4 regions of the Mesorhizobium sp. LNJC391B00 genome follow, and region 4 is predicted to be linked to each of the others. Evidence: predicted binding sites of a transcription regulator. Region 4 holds the regulator's gene; each other region holds the start of a gene.
What was found. Region 4 encodes LexA, which represses DNA repair genes until DNA is damaged. Its sites were predicted from a motif close to TGTTCNNNNTGTGTTCNG; they were not measured.

Region 1 (5,323 bases), on a different contig from region 4:
AACCGTCCTCGCGCTCGATCACCTGGCCGCGCATTTTCGTCACGGCAATGGCCTTGCCCAGCAGCGACAACGCCGCCGTTGCCCCAAGCGCCACGGCGAGGTCCGGCTTGATCAGCTCAAGCTCCCGGCCGATCCACCAGCGGCAGGCCTGGACTTCGCCGGTATTTGGCTTCGAGTGGATGCGGCGCTTGCCGCGCGGCTCGAACTTGAAGTGCTTGACGGCGTTGGTGACGTAGACTTTTTGCCGGTCGACGCCTGCGTCATCGAGAATTGCATCGAACACTTTGCCCGCTGGCCCGATAAAAGGTTTGCCGGCGAGATCTTCCTGATCGCCAGGTTGTTCGCCGACGAAGACCACTTTGGCGTCATCCGGCCCCTCGCCGAACACGGTCTGTGTCGCGTCGCGCCAGAGCGGGCAGCGACGACAACCCTTTGCAGCCTCGCGCAAATCGGAAATCGTCTTGGCATCGTCTTCATCCGGCGCCTCGGCCGGCTCGGGCTTCGGCCAATGTCTTGCCTGCAGCTTGGCGTGGTGCGGCGCCGGCATTGTCGGCAGTCTGGCAATCATATCCCTGGCGGCCTCGTCCGCTCCTGCGATCAGATCTGGAATGAGCGAGGCCTCGGGAAGGTTCCGCCAATATTTCTTCGGCATCTCCTTCTGCATCGCCTTCACCTTGAGCCGCGCCGGGTTGAAGATGTTTTCGAAATAGGTCAGCCACAACGCCTCGGTGTCGTCCTGATCGGGTGCATCGCCCTTGGCCGCACCCGGCCCGATCGCCAGCCTTTCGCCGTTCCAGTCGGCGGAGGCATAGGGCGTCAGGATGGTCCAGCGCATGCCGGTGAACCGCCGGACGAAGAAATCCGCGTTGCGCTCGACAATGAAATGCTCCGGCTCGAACCAGGCGACGTAGCGCTCGTTCTCGCCGTCGCCGATCTTCCGGAAGCGTACGAAGGCATGCATCTTATGGCTGTCGCGCCGCACCGCCTTTTCCATGGCTTCGAGCCGCCTGGTGTCGGGATCGGATGCGATCGCCAGCAGTTTCGGCTCGGTGCGCAGGCGCCAAAGCATCCAGTAGAGAAAGGCAAACCGGCCGGGGTCGGAGTGGCAGAAGGCGGTTTCGGCATGGGCGATGAACTCGCGCGGGACGGTAAGCTGCGCGCCCTCTGGCACCGCCGGCAAGGCATCTTGAGGATCATTGGCGTCGGACCCGACACCCCAACTAATATCCTCAGGCCGGACCTCATTCAGCGCCAGACGCCGTGCCGCATCGCGCCAACCGGCGAAATCGGTCTGGCTCGCTAGCCGGACAGTGTATCGGGCAAGGTCGAGCTGAGCCGGCTGCATGGTCAAAACAGCGACAGTTGTTCGCAGGACTTTACGATCGTGTCGCGCAGGCCTGTCTTGTCGGTGAGTCCGCCCGGCGACCAGCCTTCGGCGATGATGAAGGGCCTCAGCTTGGCGATCGAATGGCAGATCCGTCCGACATCTTCCAGCCGCATGCGTCGGTGGCGGCGGGTTTCAAGGATCTTCGCCACCACCTTGGTGCCCAGACCCGGAACCCGCAGCAGCGCTTCGCGGTCGGCGCGGTTGATGTCGACGGGAAACCTCGCCCGATTGCGCAAAGCCCAGGCGAGCTTGGGGTCAATGGCGAGATCGAGCATGCCGTCGCTGCTGCCGGCGAGGATTTCCGGCTGCGAAAAGCCGTAGAAACGCATCAGCCAGTCGGCCTGATAGAGCCGGTGCTCGCGCATCAGCGGCGGTTTTTGCAGCGGCAGCGACGATGACGAATCCGGGATCGGGCTGAAGGCGGAATAATAGACGCGCCGCAGGTGATAGCTGCCATAGAGCCGCGCGCTGGTGTGCAAAATGCCGTCGTCGGATGTTTTGTCGGCGCCGACGATCATCTGCGTCGACTGACCTCCGGGCGCAAAGCGTTCGCGCTTCTTGGTCCTCAGCGTCGGCTCGGCTTTTTCCTCCATCTTCCGGCGCAGGTTCGCCATGGAAAGCCGGATCGTTTCCGGCTTCTTCTCCGGCGCCAGTTTCTTGACGCCCTCATCGGTCGGCAGTTCGACGTTGATAGACAGCCGATCGGCGTAGAGCCCGGCCTGCTCGACCAGTTCGGCCGAGCTTTCCGGAATGGTCTTCAGATGAATATAGCCGGAGAATTTTTCGTCCAGCCGCAGCCGCCGCGCCACTTCCACCATTTCGGCCATGGTCTCGTCCGGGGAGCGGATGACTCCTGAGGACAGGAAGAGGCCCTCGATGTAGTTGCGCCGGTAGAAATCCATGGTCAGCTTCACCACCTCGTCGATGCTAAAGCGGGCGCGGCGCACATTCGATGACGAGCGGTTGATGCAGTAGCTGCAATCGTAAATGCAGAAATTGGTGAGCAGGATTTTCAGGAGCGAAATGCAGCGGCCATCCGGCGCATAGGAATGGCAGATGCCCATGCCTTCTGTGGAGCCGATACCGCCGGATTGGAGCGAATCCTTCTTCGCCGAGCCGGACGAGGCGCAGGAAGCATCGTATTTGGCGGCGTCTGACAGGATCGCCAGCTTTTCACGGACGGTGGGTGCGCTCATCCGTTCATGATATGTTCTTGAAGGCTGCAGCGCCACGTCATTTGATGCAGGCGGCGAAAAAGTAATCGCCGCCTGATCGTCGGGCTAGCAGGACGACTGCCCGAGTTCCAGGCGGTCTCTCAGACCTCGTGGAGGTAGAGGTGGTAATCCAGCTCGCTGACGGTGCGGGCGACGCGCAGATACTCCGACTGCTTGATCGCCACGAAGGTGCGATGCAGATCCTCGCCAAGCGCCTCTTTCAGGAAGCTCGATGCCCGCGCCGCCTCGATCGCAGCGCGCCAGTCGACCGGCATGGTCGTGCGCGTGATGGCGGCTTCATAGCCATTCCCAGTGGTTTCGGGGCCGGGGTCGAGGCCTTCATCCAGACCCTTGATGATGCCGGCCAGCACCGTTGCCGCGATCAGGTAGGGATTGGCGTCGACGCCCGACGGCCGGTGCTCGATGCGCCGGTTCTTGGCGTCGCCCGCCGGCACGCGCAGCGCCACCGAACGGTTGTTGACGCCCCAGGTCGGCGCCACCGGCGCATAGGATTGCGAGACGAAGCGCCGCCAGGAATTGGCGTGCGGCGCAAACACCAGCATCGATTCGGCCATGGTCTGGATCAGCCCGCCGAGCCCCTGCAGCAGCGGCAGCGACCAGCTTTCGCCGCCAGCCTCGGCAAAAACGTTGCGGCCGTTCTTGTCCTGCAACGAAACATGGAAATGCATGCCGGAGCCGGCGTATTTTTCGATCGGCTTGGCCATGAAGCAGGCGGTGACACCATGGCGGCGCGCCTGCGCCCGCACCAGCCGCTTCAACATGACGAGGTCGTCGGCCGCCCGCATGACATCCTTGCGATAGTTCAGCGTCAGCTCGTACTGGCCGGGCGCGTATTCGGAAATCACCGTTTCGGCCGGAATGCCTTGCGCCTTAGCCGCGGCATAGATGTCGGAAAACAGCGGCTCCATGCCGTGCAGATGGTCGACGGAATAGACTTCCGTCTTGGCCGAGCGGCGGCCGTCGAGCACGGCGTCCGCCGGCTTTACCTTGCCGTCGGCGTCACGCTCATTGGCAAGCAGGAAAAATTCGAGTTCGAAGGCGCCGGCGGGATAGAGGCCCTTGGCCGCCAAGATGTCGACCTGCCTGGCCAGCGCCAGCCGTGGGTCCGACGACATAGGCTGTCCCTCGAGATGGTACATCGCCATCAGCAACTGGCCGCGCGGCGGGTTCGTGCCGTAAAGCGGCACCAGGGTGCCGGGGATCGGCCAGGCCCTGAGGTCGCCATCGCCGGTCGTCCAGATCAGCCCGGTTTCGTGAACATCCTCGCCGGTGATATCGAGGCCGAGGATCGAGATCGGCATGTGGCGGCCGCCCTCGAAGATGCTTTTCAGCTCATGCCGGCGCACGATCTTGCCGCGGCCGACCCCGTTGGCGTCGGTCAAGACGATATCGAAGGCTTCGATTTCGGGATGGGCGTCGAGAAAGGCTTGCGCCTCGGCGGGCGTCGAGCCCGAAGGTGAAGTCATGATTAGTGTACTCGAGTTTGGCTTGGCAGCTTGTCTCATGCCGTCAGCCTTGCCGCAACCGTGGCGAAGGCGGTGATCAGCCGGTTGACCTGGGCGCCGGTGGTGGCCGGTGAGATCAGCATCATGTTGTGGAAAGGCGCGATCAGCACGCCCTGGTTGACCAGCGCGACATGGATAGCCGCCTCAAGCTCCGGCGCATGGGCAGTCTCGGCTTCGGCGCCGTTCCTGAGCGGGCCGGGGGCGCAGATGAACTCGACGCGGGCGCCGACGCGGGCGACATGCCAGGGCAGATTGTAGCGATCGATGACGCCGGTCAGCCCGGCATCGAGCCGCAGGGCGAGGCGATCCATCCGGGCATAATTCTCCTGCGTCATCACCTCTTCGAGCGTTGCGCGCATGGCTGCGAACTGCAGCGGGTTCGCCGACAGCGTCGTGCCCATGCCGGAATAGCCCGGCTCCTTGGTTCGGTTGTAGTCGGCATAGCGCGAGGCGACCTCGTCGCTCATGCCCCACACGCTTGCCGGCACGCCACCGGCGATCGGCTTGCCCAGCACGAAAAGGTCGGGCTGCAGCCCGAATTTTCTGGTGTAGCCCCCTGGGCCGGTCGAGATGGTGTGGGTCTCGTCGATCAGCAGCAGCGTTCCGGCCGCGCGCGTCAGTTTGCGCAAGGCGTCGTGAAAACCCGGATCGGGCAGCACCATGCAGGAATTTGTCAGCACCGGCTCGGCGATGACGCAGGCGACATCGCGGTCGGCGAGCGCCGCTTCCAGTGCAGCAACATCGTTGAATTCGATGACCTTCGCCGTCCTGGTCAGGTCGCGGAATTCGCCCGCCAGGCCCGGCCGGTTGACAGCTTTGCCGTCGACCAGCCGGACCATCGTCTCGTCGACCGAGCCGTGATAGCAGCCGTTGAAGACCAGGATCTTTTCCCGACCGGTGATAGCGCGGGCAACACGCAGCGCGAAGCGGTTGGCGTCGGTGGCGCTGGTGGCGATCTGCCAGAACGGCAGACCGAAACGCTGTGTGAGCAGCGGCCCGATGGCCAGCGCATCCTCCGAAGGCAGCATATAGGTCAGGCCGCGCCCGGCCTGGCGGCGGATGGCGCGCGCCACCGGCGGCGGCGAATGGCCGAACATCGAACCGGTGTCGCCGAGGCAGAAATCGTCCAGCCTGTTGCCGTCGATATCCGTGATGGCGGCGCCCTTGGCGCTTTCGACCAGGATCGGGAATGGCGT
Region 2 (5,323 bases), on a different contig from region 4:
TTCGGCGACCGCCTCCTGCAGCGCCACCTGGATCTCGGCCAGCGGCGGTATCGGCACCCACACCGGCAGGTCATCGTCCAGCACATGGTCTTCCCGGACATAGGCATGCGCCAGCACATAGTCGCCCAGCGCCTGAGTGTTGCGCAGGCCGGCGCAATGGCCGAGCATCAGCCATGCATGTGGCCGCAGCACCGCGACATGGTCGGTGATCGTCTTGGCGTTGGACGGGCCGACGCCGATGTTGACCATGGTGATGCCGCCATGGTTCGGCTTCTTCAGATGATAGGCTGGCATCTGAGGCAGGCGCGGCGCCGCCACGCCTTCGCTGGGCGCGTTTTGCCCTGCCTTGGTGATGACATTGCCCGGTTCGACGAATTCGGTATAGCCGTGGCCGCCTTCAGCCATCTGGGCCCGCGCTCGGGCGACGAACTCGTCGATGTAGAACTGGTAGTTGGTGAACAGCACGAAGTTCTGGAAATGCTGCGGGCTGGTCGCCGTGTAGTGCGTCATGCGGTGCAGCGAATAGTCGATGCGCTGCGCCGTGAACGGCGCCAGCGGCCTTGGTTCGCCGAACGCGACCTCGAAGGTGCCGTTGGCGATCTGGTCGTCGGTGCCGTCGAGATCCGGCACGTCGAACAGGTCGCGGATCGGCCGTTTGATGCGGTCGGCGGCGGCGCCATCGACATGGGTTCCTTCAAGGAACGCGAAATGCAGCGGGATCGGCGTGGTCGATTCCGAAACCGTTACCGGCACGCCGTGATTGCGCATGATCAGGCGAAGCTGCTCTACGAGATAGCGTTCGAACAGCACCGGCTGGGTGATGGTGGTCGAGAAATGCCCGGGGGTCGGCATGTGGCCGTAGGCCTGGCGCGAGTCGATCTGGGTGAACGAATTGGTGGTGACGCCGATCTCCGGGTAGAAGGCGCGGTAGCGCTTGCTTTCGTCGCCGCCGGCGGCAAGCGTGGCAAAGGAGTCGCGCAGAAACTTGGTGTTGCGGTCGTAGAGCACCTGCAAGGCGGCCACGGCCTTTTTGGCGTCGTCGAAGCTCTGCTTGCCGAAAGGCTCCGGCATGACGACCGATTCGATAGCTTGTGGGTAGATTCGCTTTTCCATGGCTCAATATAGAGACTTGAGGCCGCACTTGGGAGGGGAGGGTGGCCGCCAAGTGGTCGATTTATTCGTCCACGCCCAAGGTGTGCTGAGATTCAGGTAAGGCTGAGCCGGAGTCGAGGACGGGCGCGAAGCGACCAAACTGGTTGGCTTCGAGAACCGGAGCGGAGCGTACTCGAAGCATGTGAGCACCAAGGCCGCCACTTGCAGGCCAGCATCACCTTAATACCGGCACACCTTACCCGCGCTGCAGACTGACCAGCAAGACAAAGCCGACGCCATGCTTCTTCGGCGCCGGCGCGTCGATCGTCGTGTCGGCATTGGCCCGCATCATTGGCATGGCCAGGACCGGCGCCGACAGCACGACCAGGACGAGCGCCGCCCGCGGCAGGAGCCGAAGGGTCTGGAGGGCGTTGATGGCGATGCGGTTCATGGCTTTTGCTTTTCTGTTTGGATCTATGTCTTTGTCGTCTCAGGGGCGAAAATGGTTCATGCAATCGAATTGGCAGGAACTGGCTGCATTCCAGGAACGGGCCGGACGGCCGGATTCGGCCACGAGGATGGCGAAGAGCATCCCGAACAGGCTCATCAACAGGCAGACGATGGTGAAGCGGCGAGCGAGCATTTGCGTGGTGTCTCCTTGAACACGCCATCAAAATGCCCTGATGCGACTGAACCGGCGCTGATGCCGGCGTTCATCTACGGTTCAAAGTGATTGACGATGTTTTAGGGAGCGCATCGGTTCGGGTTTGCGCCGCCGCAAACGGCACGGTCGTCGCTATGGCGCGGACCGTCCTGCAAAAGAAAACGGGGCCTGTGAAGGCCCCGTTGGTCAACTCAAAGCAGCAAGATCAGAGCTTGTGCCAGGTCTGGCTCTTGCAGATCAGCCCGCCGAGCACGCAGCCGCTCATCTTGAGCGAGGTGCCCGACAGTGTTGCCTTGCCCGAATAGGTCTTGTCGTTTGCCGGATCGGTGATGTTGCCGGCATATTTGTTGGCCCCGGCCGCCTTGAGCGAACCGATGGTCTTCCCGGCATATTTGCCGGTCTTCAGGGTGATGGAGAATGAACCGCTGCCGCCGATAACTGCTGTGTCGCCGGCTTGTGTCTTCCAATTGCCTTCGATCGGATCGGCCCAAGCCGCACCAGCCATCATCACGGCGGCCGCCAGGGCCAAGCTCACTTTGCGAAACATATCTGTCCTCCCTGGTTTAGATGGGGCAGCCGCCTCTCTGCCCCTTACGCAAACGTAAGCTAATCCAGCTCCCGGCAAAACAAAAGCGTGCCGCGACGGAAGGTTTCGCAATTTTCATGCGGGGTCGGGAGAGTGCAGCCCGTGGAAATAAACGATCGAGGCGTTGGCTTTGGTTCGCGTGGTTAGCAGAGTGTTGATCGGCGCCTTGCAAATTTTCGTCAAATCGGTCGAGAAACGGCGGGATTGCTGACTTTGTATCCTTAACGAATTTCCGCGTTTACCTCTTGTTTTAGCTTTGTTTTCTCCAAATTAAGCACGCCATTTAACGACGGATTCAAGGCTCGGCCTCATTCTCGGAAGCATCGAAAGAGCGGCTCCCCAGGGAACACCGGGGGACAGAAGAGGCCCGCTCTCGGGAGCCAGACAGGGGACTAAAATGGCACGTTTTGAAATGCTTGAAGCCGGCTTCGGCGCCATGGGGGCAACTGCCCAGGCCGACATTCTTTTCGAACTGGGCATGATGTATGCGACCGGCCGCGATTGCGAGATCGATGTCGTTGCCGCCCACAAATGGTTCAACATCGCCGCCATCAAGGGCTCGGTCCGCGCCGCGGAACTGCGCTCGGAATTGTCGGCCGCAATGTCCAAGGTCGAGATCGCCAAGGCGCTGCGCGAAGCCCGCGAATGGATGACGATGCACTGAGATCGCGAGCAGATTATCGCAGGCAGATTATCGAAAACAGGGAAGCCCCGGGATCAAGACCGCAAAGACGGTCGGAACCGGTGAAACGACAAGGCCGCGACAAGACGGCCGACCATGAAAGAACAAGAACGCGGCAGGCCGGCACGGTCCAGTCGTGCACAATGGGGACGGCGGGCAGGTTTTCGTGGCGCGGGGGCGCATGGGGACTGCTACGAGCAAAAAGCCACGACCGGCCGGAACAGGCTGGCGTGGCTTTTTGCGTTGATGAGGCCCAATCGAGCGGCGCCGATGCGCCTAGACAGGCCCAATGAAGGATGAAATTGTCCCGCCTTCGGAAAGAAGCGCGGCCAGAGCGGCTGCGCGAGTGTGGGAGGAGTTCTATCACCATGAAAAAAACGGGTATTTTGAGCGCGGCCGTATTTGGCCTGATGATGAGCGCTCCGGTTGCCTTTGCCGATGACATCACCATTTCGGTGGTCGGCCCGATGACCGGACAACTCGCCACGATCGGCGACCAGTTCAAGCAGGGCGCAACGGCAGCCGCCGACGCGATCAACGCCGCCGGCGGTGTCAACGGCTCGATGATCAAGCTCGACATCGAGGACGACCAGTGCGATCCCAAGCAGGCGGTTTCGGTGGCCAACCGGATCGTTGCCAACAGCGTCAAGTTTATTGACGGCCATGCCTGTTCAGGTTCGAGCATCCCGGCTTCCGCCGTCTACGCCGAGGCCGGCGCGCTGATGATGAGCCCGGCCTCTTCAAATCCCGAGCTGACCGATGCCGCCGCCAAGGCCGGCTGGCCGACGATCATGCGTCTCTATACGCGTGACGACGCGCAGGGCGCCTTCATTGGCCCGTGGATCGCCAAGAAATATGCCGGCAAGAATGTCGTTATCCTGCATGACAAGAGCGCCTACGGTCAGGGCGTTGCCGATGCCGTGAAGGCGACGATGAATGCCGGTGGCCTAAAGGAGATCGACTATGAAGGCATCAATGCCGGCGAGAAGGATTATTCGGCTCTCGTCACCAAGCTGAAGGACCTCAAGGCCGACGTTGTCTATTTCGGCGGCTATCACCCGGAAGCCGGGCTTATCCTGCGTCAGTCGGCCGAGCAGAGCGTCAAGTTCCAGCTGATCATGCCGGATTCGATCGCCTCGCCAGAATTCTGGCAGGTCGCCGGCCCCGCCGGTGAAGGCACCCTGTTCGTCTTCCCGTCGGACCCGCAGGCCAAGCCGGAAGCCAAGGAGGCCATCGCCAAGATCAAGGCGGGCGGCTTCGTGCCGGAAGGCTTTACGCTGTTCTCCTACGCCGTCGTTCAGGCGTTTGCAGAGGGCGTCAAGCGCGCCGGAACGGACGATCCGGTCAAGGTAGCCGAAGCGCTGAAGAACGGCACGCCGTTCAGCACCGTGGTCGGCGACGTGACCTTCGACGAGAAGGGCGATCTGAAGAACGCCAGCTACGACATCAACCAGTGGCACGACGGCAAATACGCACCGATCGCGCAGTAAGCGGCCGCGTACTCATGGCAATGGCCGGGCTTGTCCCGGCCATTTTTCATTCAAGCCTCCAGCCGGCTATGCAGCCTCTTCAACGAAGCGCACCAGCACCGTTCCGTCGGTGACCTGCGCGCCCTCGGTGGCGATCTCGGCGATCACGCCGTCATGGCTGGCCGCGATCGTGTGCTCCATCTTCATCGCTTCCAGGATCAGTAGCGGCTGGCCCTTGATCACCCTTTCGCCCTTTGCCGCGCGCACCAGCTTGACCAGGCCCGGCATCGGCGCGCGCAGGCTGCCTGAAGCGGCGGCCGCCTCGTCGGTGCGCGCCAGCGGATCCGGGACGAGGAAACTGTAGCCGACCGCGCCTTCGAACACGGTGACGTGGCCTGGCCAGCGGGCAAGGCGAAGGGCGGCGCGAAGATCATGCGAATTGACGCTGTCATAGGGCGCGTCCAGCGCCACCTCGAAGCGCCCGTCCGGCCGCACTGAAACACGCGCCAGTATATCGTCCTCGCCATGGCGCAGGCGCGTGCGGCGCGCAACGCTGTGGAAATGCGCATAGCCGGCAAGCGACGACCACGGATCGTTCGACGGCGGCAAGGCACCGGCCCCGGCCGCTGCAAGGGCTGCCGCGGCAACGATCCCGCAGCTCGGCGGGGCGACCGCGGTCAGCGCTTCCTGATGCCTGCCGATCAGGCCGGTATCGACATCACCGGCCGAAAAATCGGCGTCCGCGGCAAGTGCCGCGAGAAAGGCGGTGTTGACGGTCGAGCCGGCAATCTCGGTCTGCGACAACGCAGTGCCGAGCGCATCGAGCGCCG
Region 3 (5,323 bases), on a different contig from region 4:
TTGCCCTTGGCCACCTTGATCGACGCATTCGTTGTCGACGAGACATGGACTATATCGTTGTCGGCCTTGGCTGGCGCGCTGAGGCCGAGCATTGCGGCCGCGGCCAGGCAAGCCCCCACCGCAAGCGCCCGCATTGGGCGCAGCCCTTTCGTAGTTCGAAATGCATGAAGTCCCGACATCTGTCCCGTCCCTCGCCCGGTCCCCACCGGCAGTTATTGCTGGTCCCGCGCAGGAACCTGGTATTCTTCGACCTGCGTGCCGCGCGTCACGATGATCGTCTTGAATTTCGGCTTCTCAGGCTCCTTGGTCGCGGCAGTGAACAGCGCGCCGGCAGCGGCCTGGACGCCGGAGGCGACCGATCCGCCGAAGGACGAGATGGTGGTGACGCCGTCCTTGGCGGCCCCTCCGTCTGCGGCCGAGCGGAGCGACAGCGACAAGGTGCCGACGGTGCGGGCAAGCGCCACTTTCTGCGCGCCTTCGGTCGTCACCTCGATGGTGACGGAATTGGCGATCTGCGGTGTGGTCTGGCGCTCGTCGGCGCCCTGCCCCACGGTCAGCACCTTGGCGTCGGAGACGACGATCTCGGAGGTAACGGTCGATCCGGCAGCGCCCTGCGCGTTCTTGGCCACTTCCTGGATTTCGCCCGCATCGCGTGTCAGCACCACGTCGACCCGGTCGCCCGGCATGACGAAGCCGCCGACACCGGCGATCTCGTCGGTGCGGATTGTCACCGCCCGCATGCCGGGCGTCATCATGTTTGATAGCGTCGCGCGGCCGTTCGGCCCCGACAATTTGCTGATCAGCACCGGCTCGTTGACCTCGATCGGCGACAATACCACGCGGCTGCCTTCGGCGAGCAATGCATTGACTGTGGTGAACGCGCCCTGCGGCACCGAATCCTCGGACCATGGGATTTCGCTGAGCTGCGCCCGGTCAAGCTCCATGCCGTAACGCAGCGGCGCGTTGGCCACCACTATGGTCTTGAAGACGACCTTGGGGACGGCGGGCGCCGGGATCGACGCCGTTTTCTCTTCGGCATCGGCCTTGGCCTGGCTTTTCACCCAGAAATCCGCGGCAAAGATTGAAATCGCGCCGAAGACGGCAGCGATGCCAATCATCGTTATGGCCTTGCCCCTCACAACCAACCCCTGACATTCGTGGTCTTTTGTTTTGTTGGAGCGACGCTAGGCCGCTTTGTTAAAGATTCAGGAATCGCGGCCGCTCCGCACGGACCTATTTCCGCCGGCTTGGTTATCGAAAGGTTTTAGGATAAGAAGGGTTTAATCCCCGAACGTAACAGGAACTTCCGTCGCTTGGCGCCGAAAAGCGTGGCAGTATCGACGGGTGATTCGCGGCACGGATTCTATGGTAGGCATGGACGACAACAACGATCTTTTCGGCAATCTGGAAAAGCAGCCCCAACCGGCTCGGACACCTTCGCGCCCGGCCGACCCGCTGGTGCAGGCCACGAAGCGTCCTGCCGCGACCAAGGACGGCAGCGAGGGCTATAGCGCCGCCGACATCGAGGTGCTGGAGGGGCTGGAGCCGGTGCGGCGCCGTCCCGGCATGTATATTGGCGGCACCGACGACAAGGCGATGCACCATCTGTTTGCCGAGGTCATCGATAATTCGATGGACGAGGCGGTCGCCGGCCATGCCACCTTCATCGATGTCGAGCTGTCGGCCGACGGATTTCTGACCGTCACCGACAATGGCCGCGGCATTCCGGTCGATCCGCATCCGAAATTCAAGAAACCGGCGCTCGAAGTCATCATGACGACGCTGCATTCGGGCGGCAAGTTCGATAGCAAGGTCTATGAGACCTCCGGCGGTCTGCACGGTGTCGGCGTCTCGGTCGTCAATGCGCTGTCGGACCATCTCGAAGTCGAGGTCGCGCGCGGTCGCCAGCTTTACCGCCAAAGGTTCTCGCGCGGCGTTCCGGTGAGCGGGCTGGAGCAGCTCGGCGAAGTGCACAACCGGCGCGGCACCAAAATCCGCTTCCATCCCGACGAGCAGATTTTCGGCAAGGGCGCCGCCTTCGAGCCGGCGCGGCTCTATCGCATGACCCGCTCGAAAGCCTATCTGTTCGGCGGCGTCGAGATCCGCTGGAGCTGCGACCCATCGCTGATCAAGGAAAAGGACCAGACGCCGGCCAAGGCGGAGTTCCATTTCCCCGGCGGCTTGAAGGACTATCTCAAGGCATCGCTCGGCGATGATTTCCAGGTGACCCGCGAAATCTTCGCCGGCAAGAGCGAGAAGCAGGGCGGCCACGGTTCGCTGGAATGGGCGGTGACCTGGTTCGGCGGTGACGGCTTCGTCAACTCCTACTGCAACACAATCCCGACCGGCGAAGGCGGCACGCATGAGGCCGGCTTTCGCAATGTGCTGACGCGCGGGCTTCGGGCCTATGCCGACCTGGTCGGCAACAAGCGCGCCTCGATCGTCACCTCCGAAGACGTGATGATCTCGGCGGCAGGCATGCTGTCGGTGTTTATTCGCGAGCCGGAATTCGTCGGCCAGACCAAGGACAGGCTGGCAACGATCGAAGCCATTCGCATTGTCGAGACCGCCATCCGCGATCCCTTCGACCACTGGCTGGCCGACAATCCGCAGGAAGCCTCCAAGCTGCTGGAATGGGTGATTGCGCGCGCCGACGAGCGGGTGCGCCGGCGCCAGGAAAAGGAGGTGTCGCGCAAGAGCGCGGTGCGCAAGCTGCGCCTTCCCGGCAAGCTCGCCGACTGCACGCAGAACGCCGCCGCGGGCGCCGAACTGTTCATCGTCGAAGGCGACTCGGCCGGCGGCTCGGCCAAGCAGGCGCGCGACCGCGCCAGCCAGGCGGTGCTGCCGCTGCGCGGAAAAATCCTCAACGTCGCCAGCGCCGGCAACGACAAGCTCGCCGCCAACCAGCAGATTTCGGACCTGATTCAGGCGCTCGGCTGCGGCACGCGCTCGAAATACCGCGACGAGGATTTGCGCTACGACCGCGTGATCATCATGACCGACGCCGACGTCGACGGCGCTCACATAGCCTCGCTGCTGATCACCTTCTTCTACCAGGAAATGCCGAACCTGGTGAATGGCGGCCATCTCTATCTGGCGGTGCCGCCGCTCTATTCGATCCGGCAAGGCGGCAAGGTTGCCTATGCCAGGGACGATGCGCACAAGGACGAGCTGTTGCGCACCGAATTCACCGGCCGCGCCAAGGTCGAGATCGGCCGCTTCAAGGGCCTGGGCGAGATGATGGCCGCGCAGCTCAAGGAAACCACCATGGACCCGAGGAAGCGCACGCTGCTCAGGGTCGATGTCATCGACGCCGTGGCGGCGACCAAGGATGCTGTCGACGCGCTGATGGGCACCAAGCCGGAAGCCCGCTTCCGCTTCATCCAGGAACGCGCCGAATTCGCCGCGACGGAAGTGCTGGATATCTGAGCGCCGGCCAACTCTTCGTTTTGACGCAGTTCCGGGCGGAAAACCGTTTCACACTTTTCCTGGAACTGCTCTAGCCTGCGCTTCCGATACGGAGACCAGCTTGTGATCCGGGCGCGGCTGAAGAGCTACTTCGAAACCAGTTTGGCGGGCCTGACGCAGCCGACGCGCTCGGATTGGATTTTCGCCCTGCGCACGGTTTCGGCCGGTCTGATCGCGCTTCTCGCTGCTTACGCGCTAAAACTCGACCACCCGCAATGGGCGATGATGACGGTCTTCATCGTCGCCCAGCCGGTCGCCGGCATGGTGCTGGCGAAAGGTTTTTACCGGCTGCTCGGCACGCTGGCCGGTGGACTTGCGGCGATCGGCATCACCTCGGTTTTCGGCACCAATCCCTGGCTGCTGGTCACGGCGCTATCCGTCTGGATTGGGCTGTGCACGCTGGTTTCGTCGCTGCTGCGCAATCCGGAAGCCTATGGCGCCGCACTTGCCGGCTATACCGCGATGATCATTGGGCTGCCGGCTTTCGGCCAGCCGCACGTGGTCGTCGATCTCGCTGTCGCGCGCTGCGCCGAGATCGTGCTCGGCATCGTCTGCGCCGGCCTGACCAGCCGGCTGATCCTGCCCAAGCTGGCCGCTGACGCCATCATCTCCAGGCTGAAGCGCAGCATCCTCGACCTTGCAACCTATGCAGGCGGCGCTTTTTCCGGTGGCGACCCGGCGACGCTGGCCGGCCTGCACCGCAAGCTGATCACCGACGCCCAGATGCTGGCCGAGATGCGCGCCTATGCCCGGCTCGAAGCACCGAGCTTCGCCACCCGCGCCCATCCGGTCCGGCTAACCATCGGTCAGCTTCTCTCGGCGCTGTCGGCGGCGCGCGCGCTGCATTCGCATGCCGCGCCGAAAAACGCAGCGCTCATTCCGGTACGCTCCGAACTGCAGTCGATGGTCAGCGAGCTGGCAGCGACGCCCGAGGCGCTGGACGACACGTCGCCCTGGGTGACGCGGCTCGACGCGATTGCCGGCAAGGCCCGGCAAATGCCCGACGCCTCGACCGATCAGGGCGACGACAGGGTCGGCACCATAACCCGCCTCACCATCGCCGCCGATTTCGCCGAAGCCTTCAAGCAGGTGCTGCGCGGCCTCGACGCCCTGCGCGCACCGGTGACGGGCCCCAGCCGGAGCAACAGGCAGCTGCCTGCGCTGGTGGTGCACCGCGATTATCCCGGGGCTTCGCGCAATGCCATACGCGCCGGCCTTGCCACGTTGGCGGTCGCCGCCTTCTGGCTGACGACGAAATGGTCCGACGCGGCCGGCACCGTCATCCTCGTTGCCGTCGTCTCCAGTCTTTTCGCCGCGCGGCCTGACCCGGTGCGGGTGTCCTGGGGCTTCTTCAAGGGAACGCTGCTGGCTTTGCCCTTTGCCTTCCTTGTCGGCCAGGTCGCGCTGCCTGCTTTGCCCGGCTTCGGCTGGTTCACGCTGTTTGTCGTGCCGATCCTGGTACCGACGGCGCTGGGCATGGCCAATCCGCGCACCGTCGGCGTGGCGACGGCGTTTGCAATCAATTTCCTCGCCTTCCTCAGCCCGCATCAGGCGATGACCTATGCCCCAGGCCCGTTCTTCGCCGGCTCGGCGTCGGTGCTGGTCGGCATCCTGCTGGCCATCGGCGTCTTCATCGTGGTGCTGCCGGTCGATCCATGGCGCGCGGCCAACCGCATCGTGCGCGCCATGCGCGAGGATCTGGCGCGGCTGTGTCTGCACGAGCGGGTACCGCGGCGTTCGGCCTTCGAGAGCCTGGCCTATGACCGCATCAACCAGCTGATGCCGCTCTTGCAGAATGCCGGCAGGAAAGGCGATGCGATCCTGGGCGGCGGGGTCGCCGCCGTTACCGTCGGCC
Region 4 (5,323 bases):
GCCAATCGCCATTGTGGTGCTGGCGACATGTTGCGCTGTCGCCACGCGATCGCGGCCGAGGACGCATCTGTTCTGCATGGCCGCGATGCTGTGCGCGCTCGGCGTCGTCGCCGCCAAGGTCGAGACCTGGCGCGCCGGAACGCAGATGCTCGGCTCCGAGATCCAGACACGGCTGACCGGCCGCGTCGTCAGTCTCGAACAGATGGAGAGCGGGCGCATCAGGCTGACGCTTGACGTGGTTTCGACCGCTTACCCCGAGTTGCGCTACGCCCCGAAGCGGGTCAGGCTCTCGGCGCGGACCGTTCCCGCCGATATGACCGCCGGCTCCCTGATCACCGGCTATGCCAGGCTGTTGCCGCCGACCGGTCCGGTGCGGCCGGAGAGCTACGATTTCTCCTTCGACAGCTATTTCACCGGTATCGGCGGCAGCGGCTTCTTTCTCGGCAATCCGAAAGCCATTGCTACGCAGGGACCGCCGCCGCTGGCCGCGCGGCTCTCCTCGGCAATCGAGAACGCGCGCGAAAACATTGCCGACCATATCAGGGGCAAGATCGGCGGCGCCGAAGGCGAGATTGCCGCGGCGTTGATTGTCGGCGTGCGCGCCGGCATCCCGGACGAGGTCAACGAAGCGATGCGGCGCACCGGCATCTACCACATCATCTCCATCTCCGGCCTGCACATGGCGCTGGTTGCCGGCACCATCATGGCGTTGCTGCGTGGCGCCTTTGCGCTGTTTCCCGATTTCTCTTCGCGCCGCCCAGTCAAGAAATATGCAGCAGTGGCAGCACTCGTCTCCATCGCCGCCTATCTCGTTATTTCAGGCGTCGTGGTTGCCGCCGAGCGCAGCTTCATCATGCTGGCGGTCATGCTTGTCGCCGTGCTGTTTGATCGCGCCGCACTCACCATGCGCAATCTGGCGATCTCCGCCATCGCCGTCATCCTGGTGTCGCCGCACGAGGTGGTCGGTCCCAGCTTCCAGATGTCGTTTGCCGCCACCGCCGCCCTTGTCGGCGCCTATGCCGGCTGGGCCGATTACCGCGCCGACAAGGTGAGAACGCCGCTGGCAAAGCGCTCCTTCGTCGGCTTCCTGTCGCGAAAATTCGCGCTGGCCATGGGCGGCCTCGCCATGACCTCGATCATCGCCGGCAGTGCAACCTTGCTGTTCGCCATCTGGCATTTTCAGCGTGTGTCGCCGCTCAGCCTGATCGCCAATCTGGCCGTGATGCCGATTGTTTCGTTGATCGTCATGCCCTTTGCCGTGCTCAGCGCACTGGCGATGCCGTTCGGCGCCGACGGGCCGTTCCTCTATGTGATGGGCAAGGGTCTGATGGCGATGATCGCTATATCGGCCTGGATTTCCGAGCGCTCGCCGGTCGACGCCGTCGGGCTGATCTCCATCCGCTCGGTGCTGTTGGTGGCGGTCGCCCTCGTCATCGCCACCATGGCCACCACCTGGCTCAGGCTGGCGGCCGTGCCTTTCGCGCTGGCCGGCCTGTTGACGGTGCCGCAGGTGCTTACGCCCGACGTGCTCATATCCGAGGACGCACATCTGGTGGCCATGCCGATAGGTGGCGGCGAACTCGCCCTCAACCGCGAACGCTCCAACGAATTCACCACGGACAATTGGAAACGGGCGCTGCGGGCCGAAACCATTATCCCGCCCGAGATTTTCGAGGCAACAGATACGCGGTTCGATCTCGATCCGCTCGATCTGCCGCCCGGGTCGCCCTTCTATTGCATGGGCGATCTCTGTATCGCCCGACACCCTTCCGGAGCCATTGTAGCCCTTGCCAAAGACCGCAAGACGGCGCGGCCGGCCTGTGCCTTCGCGAGCCTGATCGTCATCGATGACGCCACCGCCTACAATCCGTGCCGCGACCCGCTGGTGCTGGTCGTGACGAAGAAACAGCTGGCCCGCGACGGCAGCGCCGCCGTCTTCTTCGATCCGCAATCGGCAGCTGCAGCGCCAACCATCCGCTTCGCCGTCGACAAGCCGTATCGCCCCTGGCACGAGCAACGCCGCTTCTCCCGCGAAGCGCGCGGCCTGCCGCCTTACAACCAGCGTGAAAAGTACAAACCCAAGCCGGCTCAGTAGCGCCGGATCAATCCGACAAGCTTGCCCTGCACCTTCACCCTGTCCGGTCCAAAAATGCGGGTCTCGTAGGCCGGGTTGGCGGCTTCCAGGGCGATCGAGGCGCCCTTGCGGCGGAAGCGTTTCAGGGTCGCTTCCTCATCGTCGACCAACGCCACCACGATCTCGCCGGGGCTGGCTGTGTCGGCATTGCGGATGATGACCGTGTCGCCATCGAAAATGCCGGCCTCGATCATCGAATCGCCCTTGACCTCGAGCGCGTAGTGTTCACCGCCCATGATCATGTCGGGCGGCACCGAGATCGAATGGGTCTGATGCTGGATGGCGTCGATCGGCACACCGGCAGCAATGCGTCCCATCACCGGGATCGACACCGCCGAAACGGCGTCGTCATTGCCGGCCGACATCGAACGCGACGGCGAGCCCGGCTTGATCTGGCGGCCGATACCGCCTTGGCCCATCGCGCCTTGTCCTTGGCCGCCTTGCCCTTGGCCGGTTTGACCAAGACTGCCCTGAATGACGCTCGGCGAAAACTTCCTCGCCGCATTGAGGCCTGGTGCGATCGAGTCGGGCAGCCGCAGCACTTCCAGCGCGCGCGCCCGGTTCGGCAGCCGGCGAATGAAACCGCGCTCCTCAAGCGCCGTGATCAGGCGGTGGATGCCGGACTTGGAGGCGAGGTCAAGCGCTTCCTTCATCTCATCGAAGGACGGCGGGATTCCGCTCTCCTTCAGGCGTTCATGGATGAACATCAGAAGCTCATGTTGTTTGCGCGTCAGCATCGCGGCCCCCAGGGGTTCTGAAACCAGAATCAGAAAAAACAAACCCAGAACAAACACTATCTGTTCCAGTTGTGTTCCGCAACCTTTTAAAGTTTAATGAATGTGTTGACGTTTTGTTCAGCGTGACGTTCGGCACCGCCGAGCGGCGCTCGTAGTCGTTGGCCGGCAACGGGGTGAAACGAAGACAAAGTGCCCTGCGTCGTCGGCTACGATCGCCGCTTCCTTTTCGGACGGGGCTGCGCAGCATCCGCGCCGGGTTCACTCTGGGCATAGACCTGCAGCGTGTAGCCGATGTGAGCGGTCATCAGAGTTTTCGCACGTTCGACGTCGCGATCGAGGGCCGCTTCCATCAGGGCGGTATGGTGTTCGATCGCCACGGCGTCGCGCAGGGCCGCCACGGCCTTCCGGTGGCCATCCGTGCGGCCGGCGGCGGCGCGCAGCGTCGGGGCCAGACCCAGAAAGCGGTGATGGCGATGCAATTGGTCGGAAATCGTCGCATTGAAGCGCAGCAGCCAGCTGGATGTCGCGGCACTGAGCAGCGCCGCATGGAAGGCATCGTGTTTTTCGTACCACGCGTCGACCGCATCATCCGATGGATCGTCGAGAACAGACCCGCACCGTGAGAGACGATAGTGGGCGGCAACGACCGCGTCTTCCCACTCACGGTCGCCCTCCTCGATCGATTCCACCAGCAGGGGCAGTTCGACCACCAGCCGCGCACGCGCCAAATCCTCGAGCTCCGCCCGAGAGACGGGAGCGACCGCAAACCCGCGGTTGCTGATGGCGGTCACAAGCCGTTCCGCCTCCAGCCGCGACAGCGCCTCGCGCAACGGCGTCCAGCCGATGCCGTAGGTGTTGCGCAGCGTGCTCAGCTTCAACGGCGCGGCAGGCGCCAGCCGGGTCGCAAGAATATCGCGCCTGAGCAGGCGATAGGCCGCTTCCGTCTTCGAGGTCTGCTCGTCATCCAGCATCGTGATCCATCAGACATAAACGCTCGGCGGATCATTATATATCAAAGCCTTTCAATGGGTGAATTATATATAATGTTTGACAGTTCAAGGGCGACCACTCAAGATCGCCGGCATGTTTGGGCGGCAGGCTCCGCCGCGCGCGTTTGTCCATGGAGGGGCGCCGGATCATGAGCACGACACCCGATCTCGCTACAATCGAAGCAATGGATGCCGCCGATCCGCTGCGCTCCATGCGCGAACGCTTTGTCTTGCCGCAAGGCGTGATTTATCTCGACGGCAATTCCCTGGGCGCCGCGTCAGCGGTCGTCTTCAGCGAACTGCAGCAGGCCGCCACGCAGGAATGGGCGCACGACCTCATTCGCGCCTGGAACACCGCCGGCTGGTTCAACATGCCGGTGGAACTCGGAGATCAGCTCGGGCGACTGATCGGCGCGGCTGATGGGCAGACGGTGGTCTGCGACACAACCTCGATCAACATCTACAAGCTGCTGCACGCAGCGCTCGGCATGCGGCCGGATCGGTCGGTCATCGTTGCCGAGGGCGACAGTTTCCCGACCGACCTCTACATGGCCGAAGGCGTCGCCTCGACCCGGCCGGGAACGCGGCTGCGGCTGGAGGGCGTCGACGCGGCCGCAATCGAGGAGCTGATCGACGACAGCGTTGCCGTCATCCTGGTCAACCACGTCAACTACAAATCCGGCCAGTTGCGCGACATGGCGGCGCTGACGCGCAAGGCACATGACGCCGGCGCGCTGATCATCTGGGATCTCTGCCACACGGCCGGCGCCTTGCCGGTCGAACTTGACCGTGCCAATGCCGATTTCGCCGTCGGCTGCACCTACAAATACCTCAATGGCGGCCCGGGCTCGCCAGCCTTCATCTACGCGGCCGAGCGCCACCATGACGATGCCCACCAGCCGCTCAGCGGCTGGTGGGGCCATGCGCGGCCCTTTGCCTTCGAGCAGGGCTTTGCCGTCGGCAGCGGCATTCGCCGCTTCCTGTGCGGAACGCAGCCGGTGCTGTCGATGCGGGCGCTCAAGGGCGCGCTCGATATCTGGAACGACGTCGATATGGCGGCGGTGCGCAGAAAAAGCATCGCGCTGACCGACCTGTTTATCCAGCTCGTCGAAGCCAGATGCGGCGCCTACGGGCTTGAACTGGAAAGTCCTCGCGACGGCAGCCAGCGCGGCAGCCAGGTGTCGTTCCTCCATCCGCATGGCTATCAGGTGATGCGCGCGCTGATCGAGCGCGGCGTGATCGGCGATTTCCGGGCGCCGTCGACCATCCGTTTCGGCTTCACGCCGCTCTATGTCGGATATGGCGATGTCTGGCAGGCGGTCGAAGTCCTGGAGGATATTCTGCGCACCGGCGCCTGGCAGGACGCCCGCTTCGCGGTGAAGACCGCGGTCACCTGAGGAACTAGAGCAATTTCAGGAAAAGTGTGAAGCGGTTTTCCGTCCGCAATTGCGTCAAATCAAAGA

Region 1: X750_RS161820 (putative DNA modification/repair radical SAM protein) is a predicted target of LexA. The motif match lies at 2,585-2,602, and genes of this name have one in related genera.
Region 2: X750_RS150965 (sel1 repeat family protein) is a predicted target of LexA. The motif match lies at 2,589-2,606, and genes of this name have one in related genera.
Region 3: parE (DNA topoisomerase IV subunit B) is a predicted target of LexA. The motif match lies at 1,288-1,305, and genes of this name have one in related genera.

The regions. Positions count from the first base shown of each region.
Region 1 covers NZ_AYWI01000001.1:157,963-163,285, reverse strand. Annotated here, with positions in the region: gene X750_RS161815 (UdgX family uracil-DNA binding protein) at 1-1,345, opposite strand, end outside; gene X750_RS161820 (putative DNA modification/repair radical SAM protein) at 1,348-2,583, opposite strand; gene X750_RS161825 (glutamine synthetase family protein) at 2,703-4,088, opposite strand; gene X750_RS161830 (aspartate aminotransferase family protein) at 4,124-5,323, opposite strand, start outside.
Region 2 covers NZ_AYWI01000005.1:64,093-69,415, reverse strand. Annotated here, with positions in the region: gene X750_RS150950 (AMP nucleosidase) at 1-1,071, opposite strand, end outside; gene X750_RS150955 (hypothetical protein) at 1,349-1,543, opposite strand; gene X750_RS1000000165775 (hypothetical protein) at 1,595-1,825, shown strand; gene X750_RS150960 (DUF2147 domain-containing protein) at 1,962-2,303, opposite strand; gene X750_RS150965 (sel1 repeat family protein) at 2,740-3,006, shown strand; gene X750_RS150970 (ABC transporter substrate-binding protein) at 3,393-4,514, shown strand; gene X750_RS150975 (acetyl/propionyl/methylcrotonyl-CoA carboxylase subunit alpha) at 4,581-5,323, opposite strand, start outside.
Region 3 covers NZ_AYWI01000014.1:5,192-10,514, reverse strand. Annotated here, with positions in the region: partial or broken gene X750_RS01000000163355 (type II and III secretion system protein family protein) at 1-134, opposite strand, end outside; gene cpaB (Flp pilus assembly protein CpaB) at 213-1,118, opposite strand; gene parE (DNA topoisomerase IV subunit B) at 1,375-3,429, shown strand; gene X750_RS139490 (FUSC family protein) at 3,532-5,323, shown strand, end outside.
Region 4 covers NZ_AYWI01000012.1:65,665-70,987, forward strand. Annotated here, with positions in the region: gene X750_RS140505 (ComEC/Rec2 family competence protein) at 1-2,095, shown strand, start outside; gene lexA (transcriptional repressor LexA) at 2,089-2,871, opposite strand; gene X750_RS140495 (GntR family transcriptional regulator) at 3,078-3,842, opposite strand; gene kynU (kynureninase) at 4,010-5,257, shown strand.